DNA from 2 places in the Pseudoxanthomonas sp. JBR18 genome. Region 1 is predicted to be linked to the other one. Evidence: predicted binding sites of a transcription regulator. Region 1 holds the regulator's gene; the other holds the start of a gene.
The links. The regulator FliA, encoded in region 1, starts transcription of late flagellar genes. The targets are predictions, from matches to a motif close to TAAAGTTTNNCNNNCNNNGGCCGATAA.
Positions count from the first base shown of each region.

Region 1 (15,924 bases):
AGGAAGCCAAGGCCCGGCGCGAGGAAGTGCGCGAGGAAGCCGACTTCTACGGCTCGATGGACGGCGCCAGCAAGTTCATCCGAGGCGATGCCATCGCCGGCATCCTGATCCTCTTCATCAACCTGCTCGGCGGCCTGGCCGTCGGCGTGCTCCAGCACGGCATGCCCTTCACCGAGGCGGCGGCCACCTACACCCTGCTGTCCATCGGTGACGGCCTGGTCGCCCAGCTGCCGGCGCTGCTGGTGTCTTCGGCGGTGGCCATGCTGGTCACCCGCGCCTCGCGCTCGCAGGACATGGGCGGGGCGATGGTCGGCCAGGTGTTCGGCCAGCACAAGGCGCTGGCCGTGGCCGCGGCCATCCTGGGCCTGGTCGGCCTGATCCCGGGCATGCCCAATGTCGCTTTCTTGACGCTGGCCCTGATCCTGGGCCTGATCGGCTGGAAGATGTGGAAGCGCAGCCTGGCCCTTGAGCAGGCCAAGTCCGCCCCCGACAAGCCCGAGGTCACCGCCGCGGCCCAGGCCAGCGCCGAGCTGAGCTGGGACGAGCTGCGCCCGATCGATCCGTTGAGCCTGGAGGTCGGTTACCGGTTGATTCCGCTAGTGGACAAGGCCCAGGGCGGCGAACTGATGGCCCGGATCAAGGGCGTGCGCCGCAAGCTGACCCAGGACATCGGCTTCCTGATCCCGCCGGTGCACATCCGCGACAACCTGGAACTGCAGGCCAGCGCCTACCGCCTGCTGGTCCATGGCGTGCCGGTGGCCACCGCCGACATCCACCCCGACCGCGAGCTGGCCCTGGACCCGGGTGGCGCCCTGGCCAAGATCGACGGCATCCCCGGCAAGGACCCGGCCTTCGGCCTGGACGCGATCTGGATCCAGCCGCACCAGCGCGCCTACGCCGAGACCATGGGCTACACCGTGGTCGACCCGGCCACCGTCATCGCCACCCACCTGTCCCACCTGGTCCGCGAGCACGCCCCCGAGCTGCTCGGCCACGAGGAAGTCCAGCAATTGCTGGCCACCCTGGCCAAGAGCGCGCCCAAGCTGGTCGAGGACCTCACCCCCAAGGCGCTGCCGCTGTCGGTGGTGGTGCGCGTGCTGCAGAACCTGTTGATCGAGAAGATCCCGGTGCGCCAGCTGCGCAAGATCGTCGAGGCCCTGGTCGAGCATGCCCCGCAGAGTCAGGAACCCGGCGCGCTGACCGCTGCCGTGCGCAACTCCCTGGGCCGCTTCATCGTCCAGGAAATCGCCGGCATGTCGCCGGAACTGCCGGTCTTCACCCTGGCTCCGCAATTGGAACGCGTCTTGCAAGATTCCACCCAAGGCAACGGCGCTGCGCTGGAGCCCGGATTGGCAGAGCGCTTGCATCAGAGCCTGGCCGACTGCGTCACCAAGCAGGAAGCCCGCAACGAGCCGGCGGTGGTGCTGGTCCCGGCCCAGGTCCGGGCCGCCCTGGCCCGCCTGGTCCGGCACAGCGTCCCGGCACTCTCGGTCCTGTCCTACAGCGAAGTACCAGAAGACAAACGTTTGAAATTGGTGGGGACGATCAGCTGATTGACGATCTCCCCGTGCAACTGAAAACCGGCGCCGCCACCCGGCCCGGCACGTGGAGACGACAAGACGATGACATCGGCGACGCCCTCAGCCCTCAGATCGACGCACCCTGATCACGCACCGCGCTCCACCCCGCTCCACTTCCCTTCCACCCATTCCGGTTTCCGCTCATGAAGATCAAGCGCTTCGTAGCTCCCGACATGCGCAACGCCTTGCGCATGGTCCGCGAAGAACATGGCCCTGACGCGGTGATCCTCTCCAATCGCCGCACCGAGGAAGGCATCGAGATCGTGGCCGCCAGCAACTACGACGAGGCCCTGGTCCAGCGCGCCCTGGACGCGGTGCGGCCGGAGCCGGCCAGCGCCCCGATGCCCGCCCCGACTGCGCCGGTGCCGCCGCAGGTGAGCTACTCGGCGGCCAACCCGGCCCCGCGCGTGCCCGCCGAGGCAGCCCCCAACTCGGCCATGGCCATGATGGCGGCCATCACCGAGCGTCGCCTGGGCGGCCAGCCCCGCGAGCAGGCCGCGCCTGCCCCCGCACCGACGGCCACCGTGGCTTCCCGCCCGGCCCGCCCCGTCGCGCCGGCGCCGGCTCCGCGTGTTGCCCAAGCCGAAGTCGAGTCGCCGGCCGTCCCGGTGCGCGCGCCCGCCGCGCCGCGCCCGTTCGCCGAATACATGCAGCCGGTCCAGCCCCAGGAACTGGCCGCCGCCGCGCCGGCCCCGGCCGTGGCCGCCTTCCCGCGCGATCCGGTCACCGCCCCGCCGGTGGCACCCGCCGTCCCGGCCCCCGCGCCGATCCAGGCAGCGCCCGCGGTCCAGGCCGAGCCGGCGATCATGGCCGCTGCGCCGGTCGCCACTGCCGCCCCGGCACCGGTGGCCGCCGCTCCAGTGGCCCCCCTTCCCGCCGCGCCGGTGTTCCCCAAGCCGCAGGATGACGCCCAACTCAGCCAACTCCGCGACGAGCTGGCCCTGATGCGCCAGATGATCGAGCGTGAGATGAACCGCCTCACCGACGAGCGCCTGCGCGGGTCGCCCGTGCGCGCCCAGGCCCTGGAGCTGATGGACGATTACGGCTTCGATGCCGGCCTGATCCGGGATGTGGTCATGCAGATCCCGGCCGACCTGGAGCTGCACCGCGGCCGCGGCCTGATGCTGGGCCTGTTGTCCCAGCGCCTGCCCATCGCCCACGGCGACCCGCTGGAAGAAGGCGGCGTGATCGCCCTGGTCGGCCCGACCGGCGCCGGCAAGACCACCACCATCGCCAAGCTGGCCTCGCGCTTCCTGCAGACCCATGCCGCCCGCGACATCGCCCTGGTCACCACCGACACCATCCGCGTCGGCGGCCGCGAACAACTGCACAGCTACGGCCGCCAGCTGGGCATCGCGGTGCACGAGGCCGACAGCGACGCCTCCCTGCAGCAGCTGCTGGTGCGCCTGGCCGACTACAAGCTGGTGCTGATCGACACCGCCGGCCTGGGCCAGCGCGACCGCGCCCTGGCCGCCCAGCTGAACTGGCTGCGCGCCTCGCGCACGGTCCGCTCGCTGCTGGTGCTGCCGGCCAATGCCCACTTTTCGGACCTGGACGAGGTGGTGCGCCGCTTCGCCGGGGCCGCGCCGCAGGGCGTGATCCTGACCAAGCTCGACGAGACCGGACGCTTTGGCAGCGCCCTGTCGGTGGTCGTGGATCACCGCCTCCCCATCACCTGGGTGACCGATGGACAGCACGTGCCGGACGACCTGCACCGCGCCAATGCCCCCAGCCTGGTTTTGCGCCTTGAAGATTTGCGGCGCGATGCCGATAAGCCCTGTATCCCGGAGCAGACCCATGCAGTCGCGTGACTACGCCAAGCTGACCAACGCCTTCCCCCTGTCGGCGACCCGACCCGAGCCGCTGGGCCCGGTGCGGACCATCGCCGTGACCGGTGGCAAGGGTGGTGTCGGCAAGACCAACCTGTCGGTCAACCTGTCCATGGCCCTTGCGGACATGGGCAAGCGGACCCTGCTGCTCGACGCCGACCTGGGTCTGGCCAACGTCGACGTGTTGCTGGGCCTGACGCCCCGCTACACGCTGGCCGACCTGGTCGCCGGCCGCTGCACCCTGGAAGAGTCGATCATCGACATGCCCAATGGGCTGATGGTGGTCCCGGCCGCCTCCGGCCGCCGGCACATGGCCGAGCTGGCCCCGGGCCAGCACGTCGGGCTGATCAACGTCTTCTCCGAGCTGGAGCGCGACCTGGATGTCATGGTGATCGACACCGCCGCGGGCATCACCGACAGCGTGCTGACCTTCTGTCAGGCCGCCCAGGATGCGGTGGTGGTGGTCTGTGACGAGCCGGCCTCGATCACCGACGCCTACGCCCTGATCAAGGTCCTCTCGCGCGAGCGCGGCGTGGACCGGGTGCAGATCGTGGCCAACATGGTCCGCGACCCCAACGAAGGCCGCCTGCTGTACGACAAGCTCGGCCGGGTCTGCGAGAAGTTCCTGGGCGATGTGTCACTCAACTATCTGGGCTGCGTGCCGCAGGACGACTGGCTGCGCCTGTCGGTGCAGCGCCAGCAGCCGGTGGTCAGGGCCTACCCGGCCAGCCCCTCGGCCCAGGCCATCGCCGAAATCGCCCGCCGCACCGCCCGCTGGCAGGCCCCGACCGCCCCGCGCGGCAACGTGGAGTTCTTCGTCGAGCGGATGATCCGCCCGGGGGTGGCCGCATGAGCGCCCTGGCCCAGTACCGCGCCGTCCAGCGCAACAACGACAACGACTACATCACCCAGCACGCCGACCTGGTGCGCCGCATCGCCCATCACCTGGCCGCGCGCCTGCCGGCCAGCGTGGAAATCGACGACCTGATCCAGGCCGGGATGATCGGCCTGCTGGAGGCCTCGCGCAGCTACGACGCCGACCAGGGCGCCTCGTTCGAGACCTACGCCTCGATCCGCATCCGCGGTTCGATGATCGACGAGATCCGCCGCGGCGACTGGGTGCCGCGCTCGGTGCATCGCCGCGCCCGCGACGCGGCCGCCGCGATCCGCAAGATCGAGCAGGCCACCGGCCGCGCCGCCGCCCCCAACGAGGTGGCCGCGGCGATGGACATGCCCCTGCCGGACTACATGCGCCTGATGGAAGACGCCTCGCGCGGGCACGTGCTCAGCCTGGAGTCGCGCATCGAGGACCAGGGCGAGCTGGACACCGTCGCCAAGGGCGGGCCCAATCCGCAGCAGATGCTCGAACGGCAGGAATTCGGCCGCGAGCTGGGCAAGGCCATCGCGCAGCTGCCCGAGCGCGAACAGCTGGTGCTCTCGCTCTACTACGAGCAGGAGTTGAACCTGAAGGAAATCGGTGCCGTACTGGGGGTGAGCGAATCGCGCGTCTGCCAGATCCACGGCCAGGCCACCGTGCGCCTGCGCGGTCGCCTCAAGGCATTCGAAATGGCCGATTCCGGCCTCGAAGACGAAGATTAAAGAACCTAGGAGTCAGCGGTGAACAAGAACATGCGGATTTTGATCGTGGACGATTTCTCGACGATGCGACGTATCGTCAAGAATCTGCTCGGCGATCTGGGCTTCACCAACACCGCCGAAGCCGAAGACGGCAACAGCGCCCTGGCGGCGCTGCGGGCATCGCCGTTCGATTTCGTGGTCACCGACTGGAACATGCCCGGCATGACCGGCATCGACCTGCTGCGCAACATCCGCGCCGATGACAAGTTCAAGCACCTACCGGTGCTGATGGTCACCGCCGAGGCCAAGCGCGAGCAGATCATCGAGGCGGCGCAGGCCGGCGTCAGCGGCTACATCATCAAGCCGTTCACCGCCCAGACCCTGGAAGAAAAGCTGGGCAAGATCTTCGAACGCCTGGGAGCGGCCGCCTGATGAACGCCACGACCGAGCGCGGCGCGCTCATCGAGAGCCTGCAGCGGGCCCTGGACGCGCTGGAAAGCGGCGACGAGGGCGCCTGGCGGGTGGAGATCGACACCCTGGCCGCCTGGCGCACCAAGCCGATGATGCAGGGGCTGAGCCGGCTGGCACGCGACCTGGGCCAGGCCCTGGGCGACCTGCCCACCGTGCCGAGCGAAGCCGGCGAGCTGGACGATGCCTGCTCGCGCCTGGACCACGTGGTGGCCATGACCGAACAGGCCAGCCACCGCACCCTAGACCTGGCCGAGGAATGCCGCACCCTGGCCGACCAGCTGCGCGCCGGCGGCCTGAACGCCGACCAGGGCGAAATCCTGGACCGCATCCGCCACAACCTCACCGAGATGGCCCTGGCCCAGAGCTTCCAGGACCTGACCGGACAGATCATCCGCCGCGTGGCCGGCATCGTGCGCCGTGTGCATGAAGGCTTCGGCGCGCTGGGCCTGCCTCCCAAGGAGGGATCGCCGGTGGCCAATGGCCTGGCGGGCCCTGCCCTGGCCGGCCTGGACAAGCACGGCGTGTCCCAGCACGACGCCGATGACCTGCTCTCCAACCTCGGGTTGTAAGCCATGAGCGCCGTTCCCGACGACATCGCTGCCGACTTCATCATCGAGGCCCAGGAAATCCTGGAGCGCCTGGGCGAGCAGCTGGTCGCGCTGGAACAGGCGCCCGGTGATTCGGAGCAACTCAACGCCGTGTTCCGCGGCTTCCACACGCTCAAGGGCGGCGCCGGGTTCCTGGCGATCCACCCGATGGTCGAGCTGTGCCACGCCGCCGAGGAAACCCTGGGCATGGCGCGCGCCGGCCAGACCACGCTGCAGGCGCGCCACTTCGACGCCGCCCAGCAGTCGCTGGACTACCTGAAGGACATGCTGGACGCCTTTTCCGGCGGACAGCCGCTCACGCCGGCCCCGCCGGCGCTGATCGCGCAGTTCGCGGCCGGCGACGTCCCGGCCGCGGCGCCCAGCAAACCCACGCCCGTGGCGGCGCCGGCGCCTGCCGCGCCCAAGGCCCAGGCCGCGGCGGCCAAACCGGCCGAAGCCGAGCACACCGTCCGCGTGGACACCAAGCGCCTGGATGCCATCGTCAACTTGATCGGCGAACTGGTCCTGGCCCGCAATCGCCTCAAGACCCTGCGCATCCGGCTCAAGGACGAAGAACTGGATCGCGCCGTCAGCGGCCTGGACGTGGCCACCGCGCGCCTGCAGACCGCGGTGATGCGCACCCGCATGCAGCCGGTCGGCAAGGTGTTCTCGCGCTTCCCCAAGGTGGCGCGCGATGTCGCCCGCACCCTGGAGAAGGAAGTCGAGCTGGAACTGGTCGGCGCCGACACCGAGCTGGATCGCAACCTGGTCGAGGCCCTGGCCGATCCGCTGGTCCATCTGGTGCGCAACTCCATCGACCATGGCGTCGAGGCGCCCGCCCTGCGCGAGGCCTCGGGCAAGCCGCGCAGCGGCCACGTGCGCCTGTCGGCCCAGCAGGAAGGCGACTACGTCAGCATCGAGGTGCAGGACGATGGCGCCGGCATCGATCCCGAGCGCTTGCGCGCCAAGGCCCGCGAAAAGGGCCTGATCGATCCGGAAGCCGCCGCGCGCCTGAGCACCGAGGAATGCCTGCACCTGATCTTCCTGCCGGGCTTCTCGACCAAGACCGAGGTCACCGACATTTCCGGACGCGGCGTGGGCATGGACGTGGTCCAGTCCCGCATCCGCGAACTCAGCGGCCAGATCACCATCCAGTCCGAACTGGGCCGCGGCAGCCGCTTCCTGATCCGCGTGCCGCTGACCCTGGCAATCCTGCCCACCTTGCTGGTCCAGGCTGGCGCGGACGTCTATGCTCTGCCGCTGGCCCGCGTGGTCGAGGTGCTGCACGCGCCGCAGTCCTCGCTGGGCTGGTTCGACGGCCGCGCGGTGCTTGACCGCCGCTCGCACACCCTGCCGCTGGTGGACCTGCGCCAGTGGCTGGGCCTGGATGCCCCAAGCTGCCCGCTGCTGACCGTGGTGGTACTGCAGGCTGGCGAATCCCGCGTCGGCCTGGTCGTCGACCAGGTCCGCGGCCGCGAGGAAGTGGTCATCAAGCCGCTGCCGCGTTCCCTGCGAGGCCTGCCCGGCTATGCCGGTGCCACCCTCATCGGCGACGGCCGCCTGGCCCTGATCCTGGACGTGGACGGCCTGCGGAGCTGATCCGAACCCTCAAGCGGCCCCGCATCTCAGCGAGGCCGCGACCCGTCGTGAATAGTCCATCCCGCGCCGCTTTGACGCGCATGACAGCGTTCTTCGGTGCCCTGCTGGCCATCGACGTTATCTCGTGGCGCCTGGGGCCCGTCTCATGCGCGGTCTGAAGCATCACCGTCGCCGAGCTCGACCAAGTGATCGGCAATGCCTCGCTCGCACCAGACCAGGCCCTCCTGCTGGGTGGCGCGGAACAGGCGGTTGTTGGGCAGGCGCATATCGTCCACGTCTGGCTGTGCCCGGGAACGGTGCTCCAGGTGCACCGCCAGCGCAGCCCACTTCAGCGCGCGCCGGCGGATCCCGGCGTTGCCCAGCCTGGCCGCCAACTCGCGATCTTCCGCGCCGTAGCCTTCCATTCGCTCGTCAAAGCCGTTGACCTTCAGCAGGTCTTCGCGCCAGAAGCTCATGTTGCAGCTCATCACCCGGCCGCCACTGCTGCTGCGCGTCTTCCAGCGAGCCAGTAGCGGAGCGTGCCATGCGTAATGCCGACGTAGACCATCGGAGGCGGAGAAGTCGGCGGCCGACCACGGAGCGAATACAGGCGATTGGCCGTCCAAGAGGCGCGCGGTTGCGGTATCGGTGGCCTTGATCCGCCCTCCCTGGAGGAAAAACCCAGGTTCGGCAAAGGCCAGGTGATCAGCGACGAATGCAGGGTGCAGCAGCATGTCACCATCGATGAGAATGATGTAATTTCCGCATGCGGCCGCGATGCCGCGGTTGCGCGCACGAGCGGCGCGAAAGCCCAGATCGTCCTGCCACAGATAGCGCAACGGCACGGGGAAGCTGCGGGCGCTTTCGGCCACCAGCGCCGAAGTGTCGTCGCCTGAGCCATCGTCGGTCACAATCACCTCGTCCGGCAGCCGGCGCTGGCCCGCTACGCTGTCCAGCACGCGCGCCAACGCCTGCGGCCAGTTGTACACTGGGATGATCAGGGAGACCCTCATCCCCGGCGTCGCCCCTTTAGTCCACGTCGCAGGATCGCCAGCGCACGCTCGACACGCTTCCACCAGGGCGCGCTGCCGCGCAGCGCGATCCTGGCATAGTGACTGGCGTGCACCCAGTCAGTCTGGGGCCGTGACTGGAACTCCATTTTGACCAGATCCAGTGCCAGCACATCCAGCCGCATGCGCTGCGCATAGAGGTTGATCAAACTGCGCGAGCGGAACTTGGCGGCAAACTGACCGGCCCTGGCCTGGTCGTGCCACCAGCCATTGCCGCCATGGATGCGATAATCGACCTGACCGGTCGGCAGATAGTACTTGCGCGCGCCCAGCACGCTGGCCCCGAACACCAAGGCGTTGTCGGCCGAGATGCGCCAATGCGCGACCACCTCCGCCGGCAGCGTCAATACCTCTTGGGCCAGCGTGCGCCGCATCGCCAGAGCCGAGGTCGGTGCGCCATGCCAGTAGCCGGTTACCCAGGTGCTCAACGCAGTGTAGCCCAGGTCCAGTGCCTGATCGGCATACCCTTGGCGACCCTGCTCATTGCCGATCAGGCATACATCAGAGAACACGAAGTCCACGTCGGGGCGATGTCCTATAAGACCGACGATGCTGCTCAGATAGTCCGCGCCCCAGCGGTCGTCGGCATCGAGGAAACACACCCATTCACCCTGGACCTGCGCCAGACCACGCACAAAAGCGGACAGTTGTCCGCCGTTGACACCCGGCAACAGCTTCACCCGTGCGTCCTCGCCGTAACGTTCGCGCAACAGTTCCAACGAACCGTCGGTAGAGCCATCATCCACCACGATCACTTCCAACGGCAGATGATGCTGCGCCAGCGCGCTGTCCACTGCCTCGCAGACGAAGTGGCCATAGTTGTAGTTGGTGACAACCACCGAGACGCACGGGGTTTGAGCCTGACTCATGCGTGGAGCAGCTCGCGGAAGTAGGCAATCGTGTGCCTGAGCCCATCATCTAACGGAACCGTGGGCTGCCAGCCACCCAGCGCCTCGCGCGCCAGGGCAATATCCGGCTGCCGCTGGCGCGGATCGTCCGAGGGCAATGACTGGAACAACAGGCGCGAGCGGCCTCCGACCAGGCTGACCACCTTCTCGGCCAGTTCGCGGATCGTGAACTGGCTCGGATTGCCGATATTGGCCGGGCCGGTGAACTCCGGACCCGTTTCCATCGTGCGGACCATCGCCTCGATCAGGTCATCGACATAGCAGAAGCTGCGGGTCTGGCTGCCATCGCCGTAGATGGTGATGTCTTCGCCGCGCAACGCTTGCACGATGAAATTACTGACCACCCGCCCGTCGTTGGGCTGCATGCGCGGGCCGTAGGGGTTGAAGATGCGCACCACCTTGATGTCCAGCGCATGTTGCCGGTGGTAGTCGAAACAGAGGGTTTCGGCGCAGCGTTTGCCCTCGTCGTGGCAACTACGCACGCCGATCGGGTTGACCCGGCCCCAATAGCTTTCCTCCTGCGGATGGATCTCCGGGTCACCATAGACCTCGCTCGTCGACGCCTGCGGAATCCGCGCGCCGCGGCGCTTGGCCAGACCCAGCATATTGATAGCGCCATGAACCGAAGTCTTGGTGGTCTGCACCGGGTCGTTCTGGTAGTGCACAGGCGAAGCCGGGCAGGCCGGATTGAAGAGGCGATCGACCTCCACATAAAGCGGAAAAGTCACATCGTGTCGCATCAACTCGAAATAGGGGTTGCCGATTAGATGCGCGATGTTGCGCTTGGAACCGGTGTAGAAATTATCGACGCATAACAGGTCATGCCCGTCCTGCAGCAGCCGGTCGCACAAGCTTGAGCACAAGAATCCGGCTCCGCCGGTCACCAATGTTCTGCTCATGACAGTCGATCTAGATCCGATGCCAGCGAAATGGCGGCCAGTTTACTGCACGTCTCGCCGTGACCAATCCGGCGGGCGCGATCGATCGACCAACCCAAGCGCGAGTGCCACGGGCAACCAGATCAACAACCAACCCGGTCGTGGGCTGTCGAGCAGCTGGGGCATGTCGAATTGCAGGGCAACCGTAGCGAACAACCACAGCGACAACATCAACCGACCGCGCCAGTCCCTGCGATGGCGCCATCCTTGCCACGTCACCGCCACCCAGAGCGAAACTAATAAGGTCAAGCCTGGCAAACCCAGCTGGATCGCTGCCTGCGTGAAAAGATTGTGGCTATGAGTGAAAGATTCCCGCCCGACGTGCAGGAGGAAATCGCTTCCCAGGCCCTGACCGCCCAGGGGATGGTGTCCGACCAGACTCATCGCCTGCTGGAATATCTGCGGCCGGAACGAGACGCCACGCTGCAGAAGGATCGGAAGCGCCGCCAGGCTAGCTGGCACAACCAGCACTGCCGCAGTCAGCGCGACCCAGCGGCTGCGTCGGCCGGGGGTCCACAGGGGAGCCAGCAGCACACTGGCCAGCAAGGCCGCCCATATGCTGCGAGACTGGGTCAGCGCGATGAACACCAGTAGCGCCGCTACGGCGATGCCACGCAACCACTGCCACACCCCGCCCTTCCGGCCCAGCGGCACCTGTGCTAACCACAGACAGGCCACACCCATGTACGCGGCCGCATAGTTCGGAGTCCCTACCACCCCCGCGGCGGCGATGCGCGCACCCTCGCCCGCATGCGGCATGCCCAGAATGAACCGGATGCTGTAGAACAACGCACAGCCGCCGATCAAGAGACCACTCAAAAGCAGCAGGCGCTTCTCAGCCACCCCGCTCTGTCCCGCCCAGGCGCGCCATCCCAGGATGAAGAGTGTCACGGTGCAGAGTCGACCGATCTCATTGCCCGGCCGCTCGGCCTTGCCCCACACCAGGGTCAGTAGCGCCCACGCGCACAGCAGAAGATAAATCTTGAACACAGGTTGCTGCCAGGCCCGCCTCCAGACCTGCGCCCTGTCGGCCAGCACCAAAATCAACGAAGGAAGATAGAGCAACACGAACAGGCTGCGCTGGAAGCCGCGGCCCGGGTTGAAGGAGATCGCGGACGGCATCAAGGCCATCCCGACCATCAGCCAGATCAGGCCGATGCCCAACAGCGCCCGACAAACGGATCGCCAATTCAGCGGTCGGTCGCGCCTGGCCATGAGCCCGGACTTCGGCCGGCAGCCTCCGCCACCGACCTCTTGTCTCTCATCCATCAACGCGCACCCGACCTCATCAATTCAGCAAGTCTGCTCAATGACTCGTCCAATTCGGCGTGGAACCGCCACGACTGCAGGTCTGTGCTGAGCGGAACGGGGCGGTGCGTATTGAGGGGCTCACAGGCTCATTTCGGCGGGTTGATCGGCTGACGCATCTCGATTTTAAGGAATAATCGACGAGATTGTGTGGACCAATGCCGGGCGCTTCCGGGCTTGCTCGCGATTCGCTTGCACCTAGCGGACGGCGCCGCGGCGGCATGAGCCCCAGCGCCGGTTTTCCGACGCTCGCGCACGCTCGGCCTGGCTTGCGTATCAAGTCAGCGCGCATGGTGCCGATACCGTCTGCATGGATAAGCTCAGTCTCACCGGCCTGCTGCTGGCGATCGCGTCGCTGGTGGGGGGAAGCATTCTCAAGGGCGCGGGGATCGCCGCGCTCTGGTCGCCGGCCGCCTTTGTCATCGTGATCGTCGGGACCGTGGCGGCCATCCTGGTGCATACCCCGCCGGCGGTGTTCCGGCGGGCCTTCAAGATCGCCCGCTGGGTGATCCAGCCGCCGGCCAACAACCGCGACGCACTGCTCGGCCAGATCGTGGAGTGGAGCAACACCGCGCGCCGCAGCGGCCTGCTGGGCCTGGAAGACCAGGTCGGCGGCCAGGCCGATCCGTTCGTGCGCAAGGGCCTGCAGATGCTGGTGGACGGGGTCGAGCCCGAGGCCATCCGGCACATGCTGGAGATCGACCTGGAGGGCCAGGAGCATTGCGACCTGGCCGCCGCCAAGGTGTTCGAGGGCATGGGCATCTATGCGCCCACGCTGGGCATCATCGGCGCGGTGCTGGGCCTGATCGCGGTCATGAAGAATCTGGCCGACCCCAGCATGCTCGGCCACGGCATCGCCGCCGCCTTCACCGCGACGATCTACGGCATCGCCTCGGCCAACCTGCTGTTCCTGCCGATGGCCAACAAGCTCAAGAGCGTGATCCAGCACAGCAGCGGCGAGCGGGAAATGCTCATCGAGGGGCTGATCGCCATCGCCCAGGGCGAGAACCCGCGCAACATCGAGGCCAAATTGGCCGGGTTCTTGCATTAGGTCCTGCATATGGCCCGCAAGCGCTCCCACGAAGAACACGCCAACCACGAGGCATGGGCCATTCCCTATGCCGACCTAATGACGTTGCTGCTGGCCTTCTTCGTGGTCATGTATGCGCTGTCCACGGTCAACGAGGCCAAGTACCGGGTCATGGCCGATGCCATGCGCACCGCGTTCGGCGGCCAGCCGCACACCATGGCCCCGGTGCAGGTGGGCGACCAGGCGCTGCAGGGCTCCGGCGGCGAGCGTCCCACCCCGATCAAGTCCAGCCCGCCGCTCTCGGTGCCTGATCCCAATCGCCTGTCCAGCAGCCGTACCACGCCGGTGTCCCTGCGCGACAGCGGCCAGATGGATCGCGCCCAGCGCCAGCTCGATGCGGTGGCCAGCCGGCTCAGCCACGCCCTGTCGCCACTGATTAATAAAAAGCTCATCACCGTGCGTCGCTCGGAGCTGTGGATCGAAGTGGAGATCAACAGCGACATCCTGTTCGGCGCCGGCTCGGCCACGCTGGGCCACGACGCGCGCCAGACCCTTGACGCATTGGCCGCGGTCCTCAGCGACGCGCCCAACGGCGTGCGCGTGGAAGGCTATACCGACAACACCCCCATCGCCACGGCTCAGTTCCCCTCCAACTGGGAATTGTCGGCCGCCCGCGCGGCCACGGTGGTGCACCTGTTCGCCGACCAGGGCGTGGACCCGGCGCGCCTGTCGATGATCGGCTATGGCCAGTTCCGCCCGCGCGCGGACAACGCCACCCCCGCCGGCCGCAACGCCAACCGCCGCGTGTTGCTGGTGATCCTGGCCGATGGCGGTGCCTCGGTGCAGGATCCGGCGCCCCAGCCGGTCCTGGCGACCGGCGCGCCGGCCACCCCTACCCCCGTCGACGCCGCACCCGCATCCCGGGCGCCGGCCGTCGTCCCTGCTGCAATTGAAGGAGTGAACTGATGCGCATCTGGGCCATTGCCAACCAGAAGGGCGGCGTCGGCAAGACCACGACCACCCTCGCGCTCGGGCGCGGTTTGGCCCTTCAGGGCCAGCGCGTGCTGCTGATCGACCTGGACCCGCACGCCTCACTGACGCGGGCCTTCGACATTCCGCTCGACCCACCGCCGGCCGGCGTGGTGGAACTGTTCGGCACCCCGCCGGCGGACCTGACCACGCTTGCGCACCACAGCGAGATCGAACACCTGGACTACGTATGCGGGCAGACCGCCCTGGCCACGCTGGAGCGCCGCAGCGCCAACCAGCCCGGCCTGGGTCTGGCCCTGCAGCAGGCGCTGACCCGCCACGCAGGCCAGCACGACTACGTGCTGCTGGACTGCCCCCCCACCCTGGGGCTGCTGATGATCAATGCGCTGGCCGCCGCCGACCGGGTGATCATCCCCACCCAGGCCGAGCCCCTGGCCCTGCATGGCCTGACCAGCATGGTGCGCACCGTGGACATGGTGGAGCGCTCGCGCCGCCGACCCCTGCCCCAGTCGATCCTGCCGACCCTGTTTGACCGCCGCACCCGTGCTGGCCACGACACCCTGCGCCAGATGCAGGACACCTACGGCGAGCGGGTCTGGACCGAGGCCGTCCCGGTCGATACCCGCATCTGCAACATCAGGTCCCTGACCGTGCCGGTGGTCTCCAACGCCCAGCCCAGCCGTGGCCAGGCCGCCTACGAACGCGCTCTTGCCTGGCTGCTGGCCAGCAGTGCCGTGGCCATGGAGGAAGCGGCATGAGCACGCCAGGCGTCATCGACGACTATCTGGAAGGCCTGCTGCACGACCTGGCCGCGCCGGAGACGCCGGCGCCTGTCGCGGCGGTCGCCGCACCCGCACCGGTCGCTCCGTTGCACGAGGACGTGGCCGCCTCGGTCCTGGCCGAGGCCGAGGCCGAAGCCGATCCGGCCCTGGCCGCGATCATGGCCACCCCCGCCACACCGATGCCGACCGGCCCCTCGCCCGAGGACATTGCCGCCTCGGTCCTGGCCGAGGCCGAAACCGATCCGGCGCTGGCCGCGATCATGGCCGCGCCCGCCACGCGGGTGCCGACCGGTCCTTCGCCCGAAGACATCGCCGCCTCTATCCTGGCCGAGGCCGAATCCGATCCGGCCTTGGCCGCGATCATGGCCGCTCCCGCCGCGCGGGTGCCGGCTGGCCCCTCGCCCGAAGACATTGCCGCCTCGATCCTGGCCGAAGCCGAATCCGATCCGGCGCTGGCCGCGATTATGGCGGCACCCGCCGCGCGGGCGCCGGCCGGCCCCTCGGCGGACGACATCGCCGCCTCCATCCTGGCCGAAGCCGAGTCCGATCCGGCCCTGGCCGCGATCATGGCTGCGCCCGCCGCATCGGCGCCGGCCGGCCCCTCGGCGGACGACATCGCCGCCTCGATCCTGGCCGAGGCCGAATCCGATCCGGCGCTGGCCGCGATCATGGCCGCACCGGCCGCCCGTGCGACGCCTCCCCAGCCCCAGGCGGCGCATGCCAACGTGCCGTCCAACCTGCAATCTTTCCTGCCGCCCTCCCAGCCGCTGGAAAGCGCCAACACCCCGCACCGCCGCGCCCGCGACCGCAGCTCGCGCTGGCTGCGCCTGCGCTGCGGCAGCCAGGCCTATGCGCTGGAACTGCTGAAGGTGCAGGAGGTCGTCCTGCCCGCGCCGCTGCTGGCCCTGCGCGGCACGGGTCCCTCGGTGCTGGGCATCATGAACCTGCGCGGCCAGGTGGTCCCGGTCATCGATCTAGGGCTGCACCTGGGCGCCAGCCCGATCGAAAGCGACGCGCAGACGCGCATCGTGGTGCTGGAGGAAAACGGCGAGACCCTGGGCCTGCGTGTGTCGGCCGTGGAAGATGTCACCAGCCTCACCGAGAACCAGATCGAGCCGCCGGACAACGCGCGCATCTGCCGAATTTCCAACCACCTGTTCCGCGGCGTCGCGCGCCTGGCTCAGCGCCCCATGATCCTGCTCGACGCCGAACGCCTGCTGCACTGAGCGCCTCCCGGCGTGCCCGCGCGACCCGCGCCGACCCCACGGCGGCTTC
Region 1 covers NZ_CP116339.1:3,683,619-3,699,542, reverse strand. The annotation lists gene flhA (flagellar biosynthesis protein FlhA) at 1-1,553, shown strand, start outside; gene flhF (flagellar biosynthesis GTPase FlhF) at 1,724-3,391, shown strand; gene PJ250_RS16745 (MinD/ParA family ATP-binding protein) at 3,378-4,262, shown strand; gene PJ250_RS16740 (RNA polymerase sigma factor FliA) at 4,259-5,008, shown strand; gene cheY (chemotaxis response regulator CheY) at 5,027-5,419, shown strand; gene PJ250_RS16730 (protein phosphatase CheZ) at 5,419-6,027, shown strand; gene PJ250_RS16725 (chemotaxis protein CheA) at 6,031-7,644, shown strand; gene PJ250_RS16720 (glycosyltransferase family 2 protein) at 7,788-8,636, opposite strand; gene PJ250_RS16715 (glycosyltransferase family 2 protein) at 8,633-9,562, opposite strand; gene PJ250_RS16710 (UDP-glucuronic acid decarboxylase family protein) at 9,559-10,500, opposite strand; gene PJ250_RS16705 (O-antigen ligase family protein) at 10,543-11,754, opposite strand; gene PJ250_RS16700 (flagellar motor protein) at 12,158-12,898, shown strand; gene motD (flagellar motor protein MotD) at 12,908-13,843, shown strand; gene PJ250_RS16690 (ParA family protein) at 13,843-14,625, shown strand; gene PJ250_RS16685 (chemotaxis protein CheW) at 14,622-15,875, shown strand.

Region 2 (15,924 bases), 550 kb from region 1:
TGCGCCCGCAGATGCGCGCCCAGCGCATCCTCGGCCTGCGCGAGCTGCAGGGCCGGGCCAGCGGCAGCGGCGTGCACGTGGCCGGGCTGGTCACCCAGCGCCAGCGCCCGGCCACGGCCAAGGGCACGATCTTCGTCACGCTGGAGGACGAGCACGGCATGATCAATGTCATCGTCTGGTCGCACCTGGCGATACGCCGCCGGCGCGCGCTGCTGGAGTCGCGGCTGCTGGCGGTGCGCGGGCGCTGGGAGCGCGTGGATGGTGTCGAACACCTCATCGCCGGCGATCTGCGCGACATGAGCGAGCTGCTGGGCGAACTGTCGCTGCCGTCACGGGATTTCCATTGAACGCCTTCATGGACGACCTGTTCGCGCCGGCGCCGATCACGGTGTTCGACGATGCCGAGGGCGGGATGCGCTACTGGCCGGATGTCGTCGATCCGGACACGGCCACGCGCTGGTTCGAGGCCCTGCGTGACCACGCCCACTGGCAGCACGAACGCCGGCCGATGTACGACCGCATCGTCGATGTCCCGCGCCTGCGTGCCGGCTATCGGCTCGATGAACTGCCAGCGCAACTGCCGTTGGCTGAAATGTTGTCCCTGGTGCAGGGGAGGGTGCCGGCGCCGTACACCGGTGTCGGCATGAACTTCTACCGAGACGGCCGCGACAGCGTGGCCATGCACCATGACAAGCTGCACACGCTGCAACCGGGCCAGCCCATCGCGCTGCTGTCACTGGGGGGCACGCGGCGCATGCACATCCGGGCGCGGGAAGGGAGACGCCGCACCTGGGCGCTGGACCTGGCCCCGGGCAGCCTGCTGGTCATGAGTCATGCCTCGCAGATGACCCACGAACACGGCATTCCCAAGACGCGCCAGGCTGTGGCGCCGCGCATGAGTGTGGTATTCCGCGCACGTCCCGAGTGAGACGCCGTTGGGAGTTCGGTGATCCAACACGGGATCTTGCTTGTGGACCCCTCAAGTCTTGACTACACAGGCCGTAGGTCTTCTACGAAGACCTACGGAACAGGGGCGCCATACCATGCAAGGCATCACATTCTCCCGCGATCGGCGCGCCGGTCGCGGCGTGGCCGACGAAGCCGCGTCGCGTCTGGCCAAGGCGTATCGCGCGCTTGGTTACGCCGTCGAAGTGCTGCCTGCCGCATCAGCCGCCTCGGCCAATGCGCCGGACACCGCGCTGCTGCTGACCAAGGAGCGTGAGCAGGTCCTGGTCCACGCTTACGCACGGCGCCACGGTGCGCTGGCGCAGGGTGCGGTCCAGCAGCTGGCGGCCGAGCGTTTCGAAGTGGGCGCGCAACGTGCGTTTCTCATCGGCGAAGGTGGCTTTACGGTCGCCGCGCACCAGGCCGCGCTGCGCCACGGCGACCTGGTGATGGCCGATCATCCGGCCGCTGCCGACCAGCCATTGCCGGTGGTGGACGTCTATGCCGAGCGCGCGGCCCTGCGCGCCATGAGCCTGCGCGAAGCCACACGTCCGGCTTGGCCATTGCGGGCCGCGATCAGTGCCGGCGCGCTGGCGATGGCGGGGATCTTCGTGTTCGTCTCCAGTCCGGCGCTGCAGTCCCGGGCCGAGCGTCTGCTGCGTCAGCCGGCGCCGACGATGGCCCTGGTGCAGCCGGCGGGCCAGCCGTGGACCGCTCCGGCCCAGTCGCATTCGGGCGCGTTGAACCTGGGCGGCAACGCCGAGCAGGCCGCGACGCCGATGTCGGCCGACGCCTTCGGCAGCCTGCCGGCCAACTTCAATCAGGCCAGCGCGCCGCGCCTGTAAGCGCTCAGCGCTTCACGCCTTGCAGGCGGGACACTGACATCCCTTGGCGCAGTCTGTGTGGAACTCCATCGCCCAGGTCTCCCGCCGTGCCCAACCAGCCTGCACAACCGGTTCCCTCTTCCGACATGGATCCCAACGCCGAAGTGCCCATGCCCGGCCACGTCCCTGCCGAGCACGACGGGCGCGAGCAGGAAGACTCGGAGCGGCAGCCTGGCCAGCCCCACGACCCCATCCCGGGGCTGTAGTTCGCGCAGCGCGTGGCCTGAGCGGCACACGGGTGACCCGGGTGCTGACGCCCGCGAGGCAAGCCGTGGCAGGTCGTCGCTGAGCTAGTTCAGTGGCTGTGCGTGTGCCGAGCACGTTCGTCTCAAGGTGCGCGATCGGCGGCCGTTAAGTGTTCAAGTGAAATTGCGTTTGCTGTCCCCTCCCTCCCTCCCACCGACAGCGCAAATGAACCTTGCAGGCACGCCCACAGCGGTGGGAATCGATGATCACATCCGTTCTGTGGTGGGCCTTTCCGATCAACTCCTGATCCAGCTGCGACGCTCGCTACAGCGGATCGATGAGATCAACCGCACCACCCACGTGATCGCCATGAATGCGCGAATCGAATCTGCGCGTATCGGTCAGGCCGGCCGCGGCTTCAGTGTCATCGCGCAGGAGATGGACGTATTGTCCCGGCGCGTCGCAGACGCCACCCTGGACCTGGACAAGGTCGCTGCCACGACCAGCGCCGACATGCGCCAGACCCTGCAACGGCTGGACGATGGCGTGCGTCAGACCCGGCTGAGCGAACTGGCCCTGAGCAACATCGATCTGATCGACCGGAATCTTTACGAGCGCAGCTGCGACGTGCGCTGGTGGGCCACCGACGCCGCCGTGGTCGCCGCTGCGCGCCAGGGCCGCAGCGACGAGGCGCTGTCGCACGCATCACGCCGGATGGGCCAGATCCTGGACTCGTATACGGTCTATTTCGATCTGGTGCTGGCCGGCACCGACGGCCGGGTCCTGGCCAACGGCCGACCGCGGCAATACGACTCGGTGGGGAGCGACGTGTCCGGCCAGGCCTGGTTTCAGGAGGCCTCGCGGACACGCAGCGGCGAGGAGTTCGGCTTCCAGGACGTGCACCCCAGCGCGCTGGCCGACGGCGAACGCGTCCTGGTGTACGCCTGCACGGTGCGTGATGGCGGGCGGGTCGACGGACGCGTGCTGGGTGTGCTGGGCATCGTGTTTCGCTGGGATGCCTTGGCCCAGACGGTCGTCCAGCGCACGCCGCTGTCGGCGCAGGAGTGGACTCGCACCCGGGTGTGCATCGTGGACGGGCGTGGGCAGGTCCTGGCCGATTCGGCTGGGCGCATGTTGCAGGAGCGGATCGACTTTGCTGGCCGTGAGGCCTTGTTCAAGCAAGCCCGCGGCGCGGTGCTGGCCGATCTCGATGGCCGTGTGCATTGCATCGCCCATGCCGCTTCGCCCGGCTACGAAACCTACAGCACAGGCTGGCATTCGCTGATCCTGCAGTCGCTCTAGGCGCGCTCGCCCGGCATGCCCTGTGGCGTGCCGATGGGAGAAGGGCCGCATGCTGCACCTGCGGCCCTTCGGCGTTGGACGTGCGCGCCTATTGGGCCGATTGCGAATAAGGCAGCTTGCTCAGGTCCGTGGCCCAGGTCTTGTTGGGCTCGGCCTGCATGGTGAAGTGCAGCTCCCCGCCGGCCATGATCTCCTCGTGGGTGACGTAGGCGCGGTCCAGCGGCCTGCCATCCAGCGTGACCTTGCCCACATAGGTATGCTTGGCGTCCAGCGCGTCGGCCACCACGGTGAAGCGTTTGCCGTTGGGCAGATTGAGCGTGGCCCGGGGCAGGAACGGCCGGCCGATCACGTACTGGTTGCTGCCCGGGGTAACCGGATAGAAGCCCAGTGAGGTGAACACGTACCAGGCCGACATCTGGCCCAGGTCGTCGTTGCCGGCCAGGCCGTCTGGCGTGTCCTTGTACTGGGTGTCCATGATCTGCTTCAAGCGCTGCTGGGTGCGCCAGGGTTGGCCGGCGTAGGCGTACAGATAGGACACGTGGTGGCCCGGCTCGTTGCCGTGCGCATACCAGCCGATCAGGCCGGTGATGTCCTCCATGTGCTCGAAGACCTTCGGATCGACCTTGGCATCGAAGGCCTGGTCCAGCATGCCCAGCAGCTTGTCGGCGCCCCCGTGGGCCTTGGCCAGGCCGGCCACGTCCTGTGGCACGTACCAGGAGTACTGCCAGGCATTGCCCTCGGTGTAGTCGGTGCCATAGCCGCTGGCGGTGGGATCGAAAGGTTCGCGGAAAGCGCCGTCGCGCTTCCTGGCGCGCATGAAGCCGGTGGCCGGGTCGTAGGCGTTCTTCCAGTTGCCGGCGCGCTGGGTGAATTCGGCGGCGACCTTGGCGTTGCCCATGTCCTTGGCAACTTGGGAGATCGTCCAGTCGTCGAAGGCGTACTCCAGCGTCTTGGACGCGGCTTCGCCTTCCTCATCGATCGGGACATAGCCCAGTTCGCGGTACTGGGCGATGCCGTCGTAGGGACCATAGTCGGCGCTGGCGACCATCGCGTCCAGGGCCTCGGTGGTGTCATAGCCGCGGATGCCCTTCATGTAGGCATCGGCGATCACCGGCACGGCGTGGTAGCCGATCATGCACCAGGTCTCCAGGCCGTTGAATGCCCACACCGGCAGGATCCCGTAGGGGCTCTCGCGGCGCGAAGCCAGCAGTGAGTTGACGATGTCGTTGGTGTGCTGCGGCGGCTGCACCAGGGTCAGCAGCGGGTGCAGGGCGCGGTAGGTGTCCCACAGCGAGAAGGTGGAGTAGTTGGTCCAGCCCTTGGCCTGGTGCACGGCGTTGTCCGGACCGCGATAGCGGCCATCGACGTCCATGAACAGCGTTGGCCCCAGGAAGCTGTGGTACAGCGCCGTGTAGAACTGCGTCCGTTGCTGCTTGCTGCCCTGGGCGTCGACCGCGGCCAGCGCCGTGGCCCATTGCTGCTTGGCGGCGGCGCGTGCGCCATCGAAGTCCCACGCCGGGGCCTCGGCCTCCAGGTTGGCGACGGCGTTGTCCTCGCTCACCGGCGAGATCGCCATCTTCACCAGCACCGGACCGCCGCCATCGCCGAAGTCGAAGCTGGCCACCGGCTGGCGGCCTTCGATCTGCGCGCGCTTGGACGGATCATCGGCTGCCGGCGGGGCGAAGCCCTTGTAGATCACGTTCTGCTCGGTGTCGTTGAGCGTGTGCGCGGTTACCGGGCGCGAGAAGCGCATGGCGAAGTACAGCTGGCGCCCGGCCGCCCAGCCACGCGTCTCGCGAAAGCCGGTGATGGTGCCGTCCGGGCGGATGCGCACCCGCGACCACAGCACCTTGCCCGGGTAGTCGTACATGCTGGTGCGCATGTCCAGGATGACGTGCGAGGGCTTGCCCTTCGGAAAGGTGTAGCGGTGCAGGCCCACGCGCGCGGTGGCGGTCAGCTCGGCGCGCACGCCCGAGTCGGCCAGGGTCACGGCGTAGTAGCCCGGCTGCGCGGTTTCGGTGGCGTGGTCGAAGCGCGAGGTGAAGCCGCTGCCCGGCTTGTCCACGTCGCCGCGCTCGAGCTGCAGTTCGCCGGTGGTCGGCATGACCAAAAAGTCGCCCAGGTCCGAGTGGCCCGATCCCGAGAAGTGGGTATGCGAAAAGCCGACGATGGTGTGGTCGCTGTAGCGGTAGCCGGCGGCCCAGCCATAGCCGTCCTTGCGCGACTTGATCTGCGTATCGGGCGAGAGCTGGACCATGCCGAAGGGCAGGGTGGCCCCGGGAAAGGTGTGACCCTCGCCGCCGCTGCCGATGAAAGGATCGACCGCCGCGAAAGCCTGTTCCTGCGCGGTGGTCAGCGACGCGGCGCCGGCCGCACCGGACGCCAGCAGCGCTGCGCAAGCTAAAACGTTACAAATCGCGCGCATGCCTTGGCGAGCGCGGTGTGGGTATCGCATGGCCCATTCCCGGAAAGCGTGATCGAGAAATGAACGCTAGCACGGTTGGATCGCGTCATGCAGCCCTGCGTTCAAGGCGCCGCGAGGGATGAGACCTGAACCTAAAACGATTTAGCCAAGCTTTGGCGGCGGCGAGAGGCGCCGACCCGGAAAGCGGGCGGGTGTCCGCGCATGTGGGTCGGCGATGGCTTGGCTGCATGTTAGTCAGCCGTGTGCATTGAATCGTATGGACTCCACCTTCGGCTCACCGGGCCACGACGCATGATGTCTTGGTATCGCCACTTCGTGCACGAGGACCGATATGCCCGAACAACGCACACGTAAGGCCGCCGCGCAGGATCGACGCGAGGGCAAGTCTCCAGCGACCCAGGCGGGCGAATACGTCCGCGAGGAAATCGATCATCTTAGAGAGGGCAAGCACGGTGCGAAGAGCACCCAGCAGGCCATCGCCATCGGCCTGTCCAAGGCGCGCCGTGACGGGGTCAAGGTCAAGCCGTCAAAGACGGCCTCCAAGTCCGTCAAGCGCAAGGCCGCACAGGACACCAAGGCCGCGAAATCGGGCAAGGCCGGTAAGCGCGCCTCACCGGCCAGATCCAAGGGCGCCAAGAAAGCGCTGAAGACGGCGGCCAAATCCTCGTCGTCGGCCAAGAAGGTTGCGAGCAAACAGGCCCTCTCGCGTCAGGCAAAGAAGGCCGCGAGCAAGCGGACCCAGGCCAGTCGTTCTGCGGCCGCCAAGCAGGCGGCCAGGACCAAGGGGCCAGCGGTTCGCAAGGCTGCCGCCAAGAAAGCCGCGCGTACCCGCAAACGCAATGCCGCCTGATGCCGCTCGCGTCTGTGGTCTACCTCGGCGTATCACCTGCCAACTGTGTCTCATTCGATTCTTTATGGAGATCCATATGAAAGACAACATCGACCAAAGCCAGGACCCGAGCCGCCCGACCAACGCAGTTGAGCAAGCGCGGATGCCAGGGCCACTGGAGCGCGGGGAGCAGCCTGGCAAACGCACCAACGACGAGCGCAACGACCCGCAGTCGCAACCGGCCTCGCGCGAGGGGATGCCGCATGTGCCGCGCGGCCATGCGCCGGATCCTTCGCGTTCCGACGCACCTGACCCCGCGCCGAGCCCGACGACGCCCTCGAAGTGAGGCGGGGGCAAGTGCCTTGATAGGAGCACGTGTCGTTCACGTTGTCTCAGCGTGAAGGTCGCTACCCTCCCGCGAACGGGCACGACCTGCAGGCAGGACCACGACACTGGCTTCCATCCGTACCACTCAAGCGTCGACGGCGCTTGCGCCACCGTTCGATGCGCGACGCCCTACGGGGATGCTGTATGAGGCCAGTGCCGCGCATGCGATTCCGCGGACTGCGCCCGGGCATCTGTACGAGTTGCTTGGCCTCGACCCAGCTGGCCCCTCTGACTGGTGGCATGCGGTGCTGCCCGACGATGTGGACGGCGCCCGTGCCGAATACGAGTGCATGCTGCGGACGGGGCAGCCCCTGGACATCGAATATCGGGTAAGCGCTGCGAACGGGCAGGCGCGTCGGCTGCGCGACCGTGTCCAGGTGATCGAACGTGACGCCCAGGGACGCGCGATGCGCTTGCTTGGCGTGCTCGATGACGTGAGCGGCCGTGCCATGCACGACCAGCGTGCGCAGCAGTCCGCCGACAAGTACCGGCAACTGCTGGATTCGATCGAGTCGGGCTTCTGCATCATCGAGGTGTTGTTCGACGCGCAGGACCAGGCGGTCGATTATCGCTTCCTGGAGGTCAATGCCGCTTTCGAGGGCGTGACCGGCATCGTCGATGCGGTTGGTCGGCGCATGCGCGAAATCGCGCCGGCGCATGAGGCGCACTGGTTCGAAACCTACGGGCGGATCGCACGCCTTGGTGTGCCAGAGCGGTTCGAGCATGGGGCGTCGGCGCTGGGCTTTTACTACGACGTCCATGCCTTTCCGGTCGGTGCGCCAGGCTGTGGTCAGGTCGGCGTGTTGTTCAGCGACATCACCCAGCGCAAGCGGGCCGAGGACGCGCTGCGCGAGGAAGGACGGCGCAAGACCGAGTTCATCGCCATGTTGGCCCATGAACTGCGCAATCCCATGGCGACCATCACCAGTGGCTTGCAAGCCATGAAACTCGGTAGCCATGGCGTATCCAGTCATCCGGCCACGCCCATGATGGAGCGCCAGATCGCGCAGATGACGGAGCTGCTCGACGACCTGCTGGACATCAACCGCATCACCCTGGGCAAAGTCATCCTGCGCCTGGAGCGGCGCGATCTGGTGCAGTTGGTCCGCGAAGTGGCCGAAGCCTTCCGCCCGCATTACCTTCAGCACGGGCTCACCTTGGAATGCGTGCTGCCCGACGGCCCGGTGTGGGTCAGGATCGATCCCACACGCCTGGCCCAGGTGCTGGGCAACCTGCTGGCCAATGCGGTCAAGTTCAGTTCCGAAGGCGGACGTGTCTGGCTCTCGCTGTTGGAACACAAGGACAAGGCGCACCTGCGTGTGCGCGACCAGGGGCTAGGGATGGAAGCCAGCCAACTGGAGACGATCTTCGAGCTGTTCGCGCAGGCCGACAACGGTCGGGACGCGACCCTGGGCGGACTGGGCGTTGGCATGGCCTTGGCCCGTGAACTGGTGGAGATGCACCAGGGACACATCGAAGCCCATAGCGATGGGCTGGGGAAGGGAAGCTGCTTCACCATCCAGCTCCCGCTCGACGCCGCGAGCGGGACGCCGCTGCCGTCCGCCGATGCCCAGGCCAAGGCGGCCCCCAGCGTGCTGACGCTGGTGGTCATCGATGACAACCGCGACGCGGCCGACTCGATCTCCATGGTGCTGCAGGCGCTGGGACATCAGGTGGTGACCTGCTACGAAGGCCTGGCAGGCCTGGACGCAGTCGCGGCCGGGCATCCGGCCGTGGTGTTTACCGACATCGGGATGCCGGGACTGGATGGGCACGAGGTCTGTCGGCGCCTGCGCCAGCGCCCCGATGGACAGGACCTGCGCATCGTCGCCCTGACCGGCTGGGGAGCGGAGGAAGATCGCGAGAAAACCCGGGCCGCGGGCTTCGACCATCACCTGGTCAAGCCGGTCACCGCGGCCAAGCTGCGCGAGGCCTTGGACGTGGTCATGGCGCTGCGCCGCTGAACCTCTAAGAGCAGGCAGGCCGCCCGGAGAGGGCGGCCTGCCTGTGTTTGCTGACGGAAGACCCGTTGCGCTGGCTCAGGCCAGCATGCGCAGCTTGGGTTCGCGCGCCCACTGCCGGGTCTTGGCCGCAGCGATGAAGGCCTTGGCATCGGACGCATCGATGATGCCAGCGTCCTTGCCGACGTTGGCGGCCTTGAGCAGCGGCGCGGCGCCGGCGTCGCTGGCGATGGCCTTCAGGTGCGCCCAGGCATTGCTGGCAAAGTCGATCGCCGCACTGTCCTTGGACGCCTTCTTGCCGGCCTCGGGGGTGAGCACGATGGCCACCGCGTCGAACATGAAGGACGGCGTGCCCGCCAGCTGGCCAAAGGCGGTGAGCTTCTTGCCATCGGACAGCTTCACGCCCAGCTTGGGCGCCACCAGCTTGGCCATGGCACCGGCGTCCTCGATCGCCTTGGACAGCGCCTTGACCGTGGCCGCGTCCGAGCCATCGTCGACCAGGATGCCGACACTGCGTCCCTTGAGGGTGTCCTTCATCTTGCCGATGAGCTGGATCGCCGGTGACGGCGCCATGTCCACAACCTCGGTGGTGGTGCTGGGCGCTTCAGGCAGCGTGTCCATGCCCAGGCCATCGGCCACGCGCTGGGCCAGATCGGCATCGATGTGGCGCAGGTGGCCCACGATCGCCGCGCGCACATGCGGGGTCTCGACCTTGGACAGCTCGAAGACCAGGGCAGAGGCCATATGCGCCTGTTCGGGCTTGGTCTGGCTGCGATAGAACAGGCGCGCCTGGCTGTAGTGGTCGGCAAAGCTTTCAGCACGCACGCGACCCTTGGCGCCATCATCCACCGTGGCGTGGCTGGTGAAGCCAGCCGGCGTCTCGCGCGGGCTGTCGTCCTGCAGCGAGGACGGCTCGTAGGCGACGCGGCCCTTGGGCGTGCCCATCTGCATGTGGCCATCGCGCTGATTGTTGTGGAACGGACACTTGGGCGCGTTGACCGGGATCTGGTGAAAGTTGGGCGAGCCCAGGCGCGAGAGCTGCGTATCCAGGTAGGAGAACAACCGGCCCTGCAGCAGCGGGTCGTTGGAGAAGTCGATGCCGGGCACGATGTTGGCCGGGCAGTAGGCGACCTGCTCGGTTTCGGCAAAGAAGTTGTCCGGCCAGCGGTCCAGGACCATCTTGCCGATGATCTGCAGCGGGATGGTTTCCTCGGGGATGATCTTGGTGGAGTCCAGGTGGTCGAACGGGAACTGCTCGGCCTGCTCTTCGGTAAACAGCTGCACGCCCAGCTCCCACTCGGGGAAGTCGCCAGCGCTGATGGCCTCGAACATGTCGCGGCGCAGGAAATCCGGGTCCGCGCCGGCGACCTTCACCGCCTCGTCCCACACATGCGACTGCAGCCCCAGCTTGGGCCGCCAATGGAATTTGACGAAGGTGCTCTTGCCCTGTGCGTCGAGCAGGCGGAAGGTGTGGATGCCGAACCCCTCGATCATGCGCAGTGAGCGCGGGAGGGTGCGGTCGCTCATCGCCCACATCACCATGTGCATGGCCTCGGGGGTGAGCGACATGTAGTCCCAGAAGGTGTCGTGTGCGGTGGCCGACTGTGGGAACCCACGGTCCGGCTCCATCTTCACTGCGTGGATCAGGTCGGGGAACTTGATCGCGTCCTGGATGAAGAACACCGGGATGTTGTTGCCCACCAGGTCCCAGTTACCCTCCTTGGTATAGAACTTCACCGCAAAGCCGCGCACGTCGCGCGGGGTATCGACCGAACCGGCGCCGCCGGCCACCGTCGAGAAGCGGGTGAAGACCGGGGTCTTCTCGCCGACCTCGGTCAGGATCTTGGCGGTGGTGTACTTGGACAGCGACTTGGTCAGCTGGAAATAGCCATGCACCGCGGTGCCGCGTGCATGCACGATGCGCTCGGGAATGCGCTCGTGGTCGAAGTGGGTGATCTTCTCGCGCAGAACGAAGTCTTCCAGCAGCGTCGGTCCCTTGGGGCCGGCGCGCAGGGAATTCTGGTTGTCGCTGACCGGAATGCCCTGGTTGGTGGTCAATGCCGGATGCGTGCCGCCCGCGGGCTGGTGGAGCTCGCCACCCTGGCCGGCTTGATCGTTGGAGGGCGGGGCGGCGGGCTTGGAGGCTTGCTTGCGATCGGCCATGGGGTAGGAACTCCGGGGGATGATGAAGGCAGGACCCCCGATGCTGGGAGCGCGGGCGTCAATGGTTCGTCGAGCTTTCGCGCGACGGTCTTCACGCATCGTGTCGGTTTCGGTTTCGCGGGGCGTGACGAGGTCGTCATGCCGCTTGGCGTTGCACCGGCAGTTCACGAGCCGGCTGCGGCATTGGCATAAGACCGGACGCCGTTGCCGCTCGCGCTTCACGCCACCGATGCATTCGCCATGCCGCTCGCGCGCCACCTTCCATGGTGCGCAGCCATGGTCCGACCCTCCGTCGGCACATGGCGAGCCCTGCGGGGCTCAACCGCGACGCAGTTGGACCGTTTGTCTTTCGAAGCCAGTACGCACGATGCCCGGCTGGCCCGGGCGACCCAGCAGATAGCCTTGCAGCGAGGTGCAGCCCAACTGGGTCAGCAGCGCCTGCTGTTCGGCGGTTTCCACGCCCTCGGCGATCACCTGCAGGCCCAGGGTACGGCCCAGCGCGACGATGGCCGAGACGATGGCTTCGTCGTCGCTGCCAGGTATCAGGTCGCGCACGAAGCCACGGTCGATCTTGAGTTCACTGGCCGGCAGCTTCTTCAGATACATCAGGCTGGAGTAGCCGGTGCCGAAGTCATCGATGGAGATGCTCACGCCAAGGTCGGAAAGTTTGCGCAGGATCTCCAGGCTGGTCTGCGGGTCATGCATGGCCATCGACTCGGTGATCTCCAGCACCAGGGACGCGGCGGGCAGCGCGTGGCGGGCCAGCGTAGCCTTGACGTCGTGGTAGAGCAGGTCGGAGCGGAACTGCGTAGGCGACAGGTTCACCGACACGCTGCCCAGCGCATACCCCTCGGCGCGCCACTCCGACATCTGTCGACAGGCCTCGTCCAGGACCCAGCGCCCCAGCTCGATGATCAGGCCGCTGCGTTCGGCCAGCGGAATGAAGTCGTTGGGCATGATCAGGCCGCGCGCCGGGTGGCGCCAACGCACCAGCGCCTCGACGCCCATCACCGGGCCAGCCGGGGCCTGGACCTTGGGCTGATAGTCCAGGAACAGCTCGCCGCGCCCGATCGCGCGGCGCAGGTCCTGGGTCAGGGCGATGCGCTCGTGCGCGCCCCGGTTCATGGCCGGCTCGAACAGCTGGTAGCCGTTGCGGCCGCGTTCCTTGACCGCGTACATGGCGGCATCGGCGTTGGCTAGCAGGTCCTGCGCGCGACGGCCGTCTTCAGGGTAGATCGCCACGCCGATGCTGGCCGAGACCGCGACTTCGGTCTTGTCCACCTCCATCGGCAGGGTCGCCAGTTCCATCAGCTTGTGGGCGATGGTGGCCGCGTCCTCCGGTGCTTCGATCTCGGTGAGCACGACGAACTCGTCTCCGCCCAGGCGTGCGACGGTGTCTTCAGCGCGCAGGCTTTCGACCAGGTTGGAGGCCAGCTGCAGCAGCAGCCGGTCGCCGACCTGGTGGCCGTAGGCGTCGTTGATGACCTTGAACCCGTCCAGGTCGATGAACATCACCGCAAAGCGACGCTGGCCGCGGCGCGCGTTCTCGATGGCCTGGGTGAGACGGTCTTCCAGCAGCACCCGGTTGGGCAGGCGGGTCAGTCCGTCGTGCATGGCCAGGTGGGTGAGCTCCTGGTTGGCCTTGTCCAGCGAGGTGGCCAGCAGCACGGTGCGCTCCTGCAGACGTCGGTCCAGCACCGAGATGACCAGGGCGATGCCGAGGATGCCGAAGGTGGAGCTGCCGACCAGCGCGGCCAGCCATTGCGGGGACACGCCACGGCCCAGGGCTGCGCCGCAGATGCTTCCGGCCGGAAAGCGTGCGGCGGCCATGCCGGTGTAGTGCATGCCGGCGATCGCCAGGCCCATCACCACCGCCGCGGCCAGGCGCAGGCGCAGCAGGTGCCGGTGCTCGCTGCGCAGGGCGAAGGAGATCCACAGCGCCGCGACCGAGGCGGCGATGGCGATGACGATGGACAGCGAAAACCACAATGGGTCGTAGTCGATCCCGGGTTCCATGTGCATGGCGGCCATGCCGACGTAATGCATCGCGGCCACGCCTGAACCCATGATCAGGCCGCTGCCCAGCAACTGCCTCATCGGCAGGGTGGGGCGGCTGACCATCCACAGCGCATAGCCCGACGCGCTTACCGCGATCAGCAGGGAGTAACCGGTGATCAGCAGATCGTAGCCCTGCGGGATCGGCAGGCGGAAGGCGAGCATGCCGATGAAATGCATGGACCACACGCCGAATCCCAGCGCACAGGCACCGCCGGCCAACCACCAACGCGCGGTGGCGCCCTCGCTGGCGGAGATGCGCTCGGTCATGCTCAGCGCCACATAGGATGCGATGCCGGCGACCAGGAAGGACGCCAGCACCAGAGGAAGGTTGTAGGTTCCGATCATGTTGGTTGGAATCGGCCGGGGGCCGTCCAAAGGCGGGGGACGCCGAAGAAAGCAGCAAGGAGCGTGCCATGGAGCGCCTTGGCCCTGCAAAGCGGCGTGGTGCCGCGCCTGCATCTGCCTAGCGCCTGCCGCGACACTCTTTTGTGAAGAGGCATCCCAGAGCGCTTGGCCAGCGTGGTGACGCGTTGTGTCACCTTCTCATCAGCCTCGGATACGGGCTGGCCGCATCGGAGGCGGGTGCGGATGGCACTTGCCCGTGTGAAGCGGTGATGGCGTTACGGTCCTGGTGGGGCCATCGTGATCGCGCGTAGGCTCACCGCGCCGGTCCAGGTCTGGTTTGCCCGCTTCCCATGTTCTGGTCTGCTGGATCGGCCTTGCGCATTGGCCCGTGGCCCGTCGTCAGGCAGTTGGGGGCGCATCGGTCGAGGCCCGCATCGTCTTGTGACGCGTGATACGCGTTGGGGTCGGCACGGATGCCCGTTGCCGCATTGGACACGATCGCATCGCCAGGTCGTCGGGCGCGCGGCGATGCTTGCCGTCCGACGCGCAGGCGCAAGATCCAGACGACACGCATTAAGAAGGGGGGACGCGGGCAGCATGGACGGACCTGGAAAGCGCGCATCGCCCGCGGCGCGACGGAGGAGGAGACGCCGGGATCGCGGTGAGACATGGGTAACGTTCGGCCTCCACCGTCAGCGCGGGTGACGTGCCGGGTCAGCCATTGCCGCAGCGGCATGCGCCAGGGTATGGTAAATGTGTGCTTCATCACACTTGTGATGGCTGGCGCGGAACTTGCTTCGGATTGCGCAAATTGGGGGCCGCGGAGCGGCGCCTCGCGGAGCCGTCATGCACAGCACGCCACGCAGGCAGGAGGCACAGCAGCAGGCAAGGACGCAGGCATCACACGACGATGGGCCATCGTGGCATGACAGCGCCCGTGTGGCTGGGATGCGGTGCCATGCCGCATGGGGATCGCGCGTGGCCGCCATGGCAATGCTGGCGATGCAGTGGGGATTGAGCGCGAGGCCTGGTGCGGAGGCCGACGCGCACTCCCCGCCTCGGCGGCAGGTCCTGGCGGCCATGGCGCTACCGGCCATGGGCGGGCTGCGTACGCATGCCAGCGAGAGCCGGGTCGCCCGGCGCCCGCAGCGCTGGGGGCTCGTGGCGGTTGATCGCCATGAACCGGCCGGTACCCTCGCCTCGGCCGTCGAAGCGATATGAATCGCGTGCCGCCAGCGCAAGTGAGTGGCGGGCGCCAACCTGGGATCCCCAGGCACGTCGGGCGTGGACGCCGCGTGCGGCTGAAACTACGCTATGCCAGCATTGCGCTGGGGCTGATGGCGCTGCACGTGCTGGTCGCAACCGGCGAAGGCCTGCGGCCGGAGGTGGCCGAACAACTGCTGCGGTTGGGCGTCATGAGCGCGGCACTGGCCGCCCTGTGGCGGCAGCGGGCGCTGACCATCGGCACCCTGCGCGCGCTCTGGGGCCTGCTTGCCCTGGCGGTCACGATGCAGGTGGTCTGGGGAAGCGTGCTGCTGTTGGGGACGCTCTGGCCGGCGCGTGTCGCCTCGCTTTCCATCGCCGCCGAGGTCGCCTCGGCGCTGTACACCTTGCCGTGCATGTACTTGATCGCCGGCGCATTCTCCCATGGCGAGCCGCGCGCGGTGCGCATCCTCGACGCCGGGACCTCTCTGTTGCTGGGCGTGCTGCTGGCGCTGCTGATCGTCACGGTGGTGCGCGGCGCGGTCCCTGCGGGGCTGGATGCCACCCGCTTTGCGATCTGGCATGCCGACGTGATCGATTTTTCGCTGGCGCTGCTGGCCACGCTGCGCCTGCTTGGCGCGCGCAGCATCAACCGGCGCTATCTGTATTGGGTCGCCGCGGCCTTTCTGTGGTTCAACGCCATCGACGCGGCGGTCTACAACCGGTTGAGCGTTGCCGGGCCGACAGGGTGGAGCGCGATCTTGATCGAGCCGGCGTTTGTGGCCGTCGCGATCCTGGCCGGCCTGCCGCCGCCGCGCTGGCTGCGGCGTTATCGGCCCTCGGTGCGCACCGGTCGGGTGATCGCCGCCTTCGCGCCAGTGGCGATCTCACTGGGCGTGCTGATGCTGGGCCTGAGCCTGTCACGGCTGCACTTCGCAGGCGGCGCCGCGGCGGTCATGCTGGCCGCCATCCTGTATGGCCTGCGGGTGGCCTTCGTCCAGACCCGGCACCAGGACCTGCGTGAGCAGGTCGATCTGGACAACCGCCAGCTGCAGTTGCAACTGGGGATCGACCCGCTGACCGGCATCGCCAATCGCGGCGCGCTGGATGCCCGCGTCCGCGAGATCCTCGCCAGCGGCGTGACCTGTTCGCTGTTGATGATCGACGTGGACCATTTCAAGCAGTTCAACGACAGCCAGGGACATGTGCGCGGCGATCAGTGCCTGGTTCGCGTGG
Region 2 covers NZ_CP116339.1:4,233,632-4,249,555, reverse strand. The annotation lists gene PJ250_RS19035 (error-prone DNA polymerase) at 1-347, shown strand, start outside; gene PJ250_RS19030 (alpha-ketoglutarate-dependent dioxygenase AlkB) at 356-928, shown strand; gene PJ250_RS19025 (hypothetical protein) at 1,044-1,790, shown strand; gene PJ250_RS19020 (methyl-accepting chemotaxis protein) at 2,298-3,317, shown strand; gene PJ250_RS19015 (GH92 family glycosyl hydrolase) at 3,406-5,772, opposite strand; gene PJ250_RS19010 (DUF6496 domain-containing protein) at 6,074-6,592, shown strand; gene PJ250_RS19005 (hypothetical protein) at 6,669-6,917, shown strand; gene PJ250_RS19000 (hybrid sensor histidine kinase/response regulator) at 7,096-8,922, shown strand; gene PJ250_RS18995 (catalase) at 8,998-11,082, opposite strand; gene PJ250_RS18990 (putative bifunctional diguanylate cyclase/phosphodiesterase) at 11,401-13,485, opposite strand; gene PJ250_RS18985 (GGDEF domain-containing protein) at 14,781-15,924, shown strand, end outside.
Region 2: the regulator FliA is predicted to act here: its motif matches at 2,158-2,184, upstream of PJ250_RS19020 (methyl-accepting chemotaxis protein).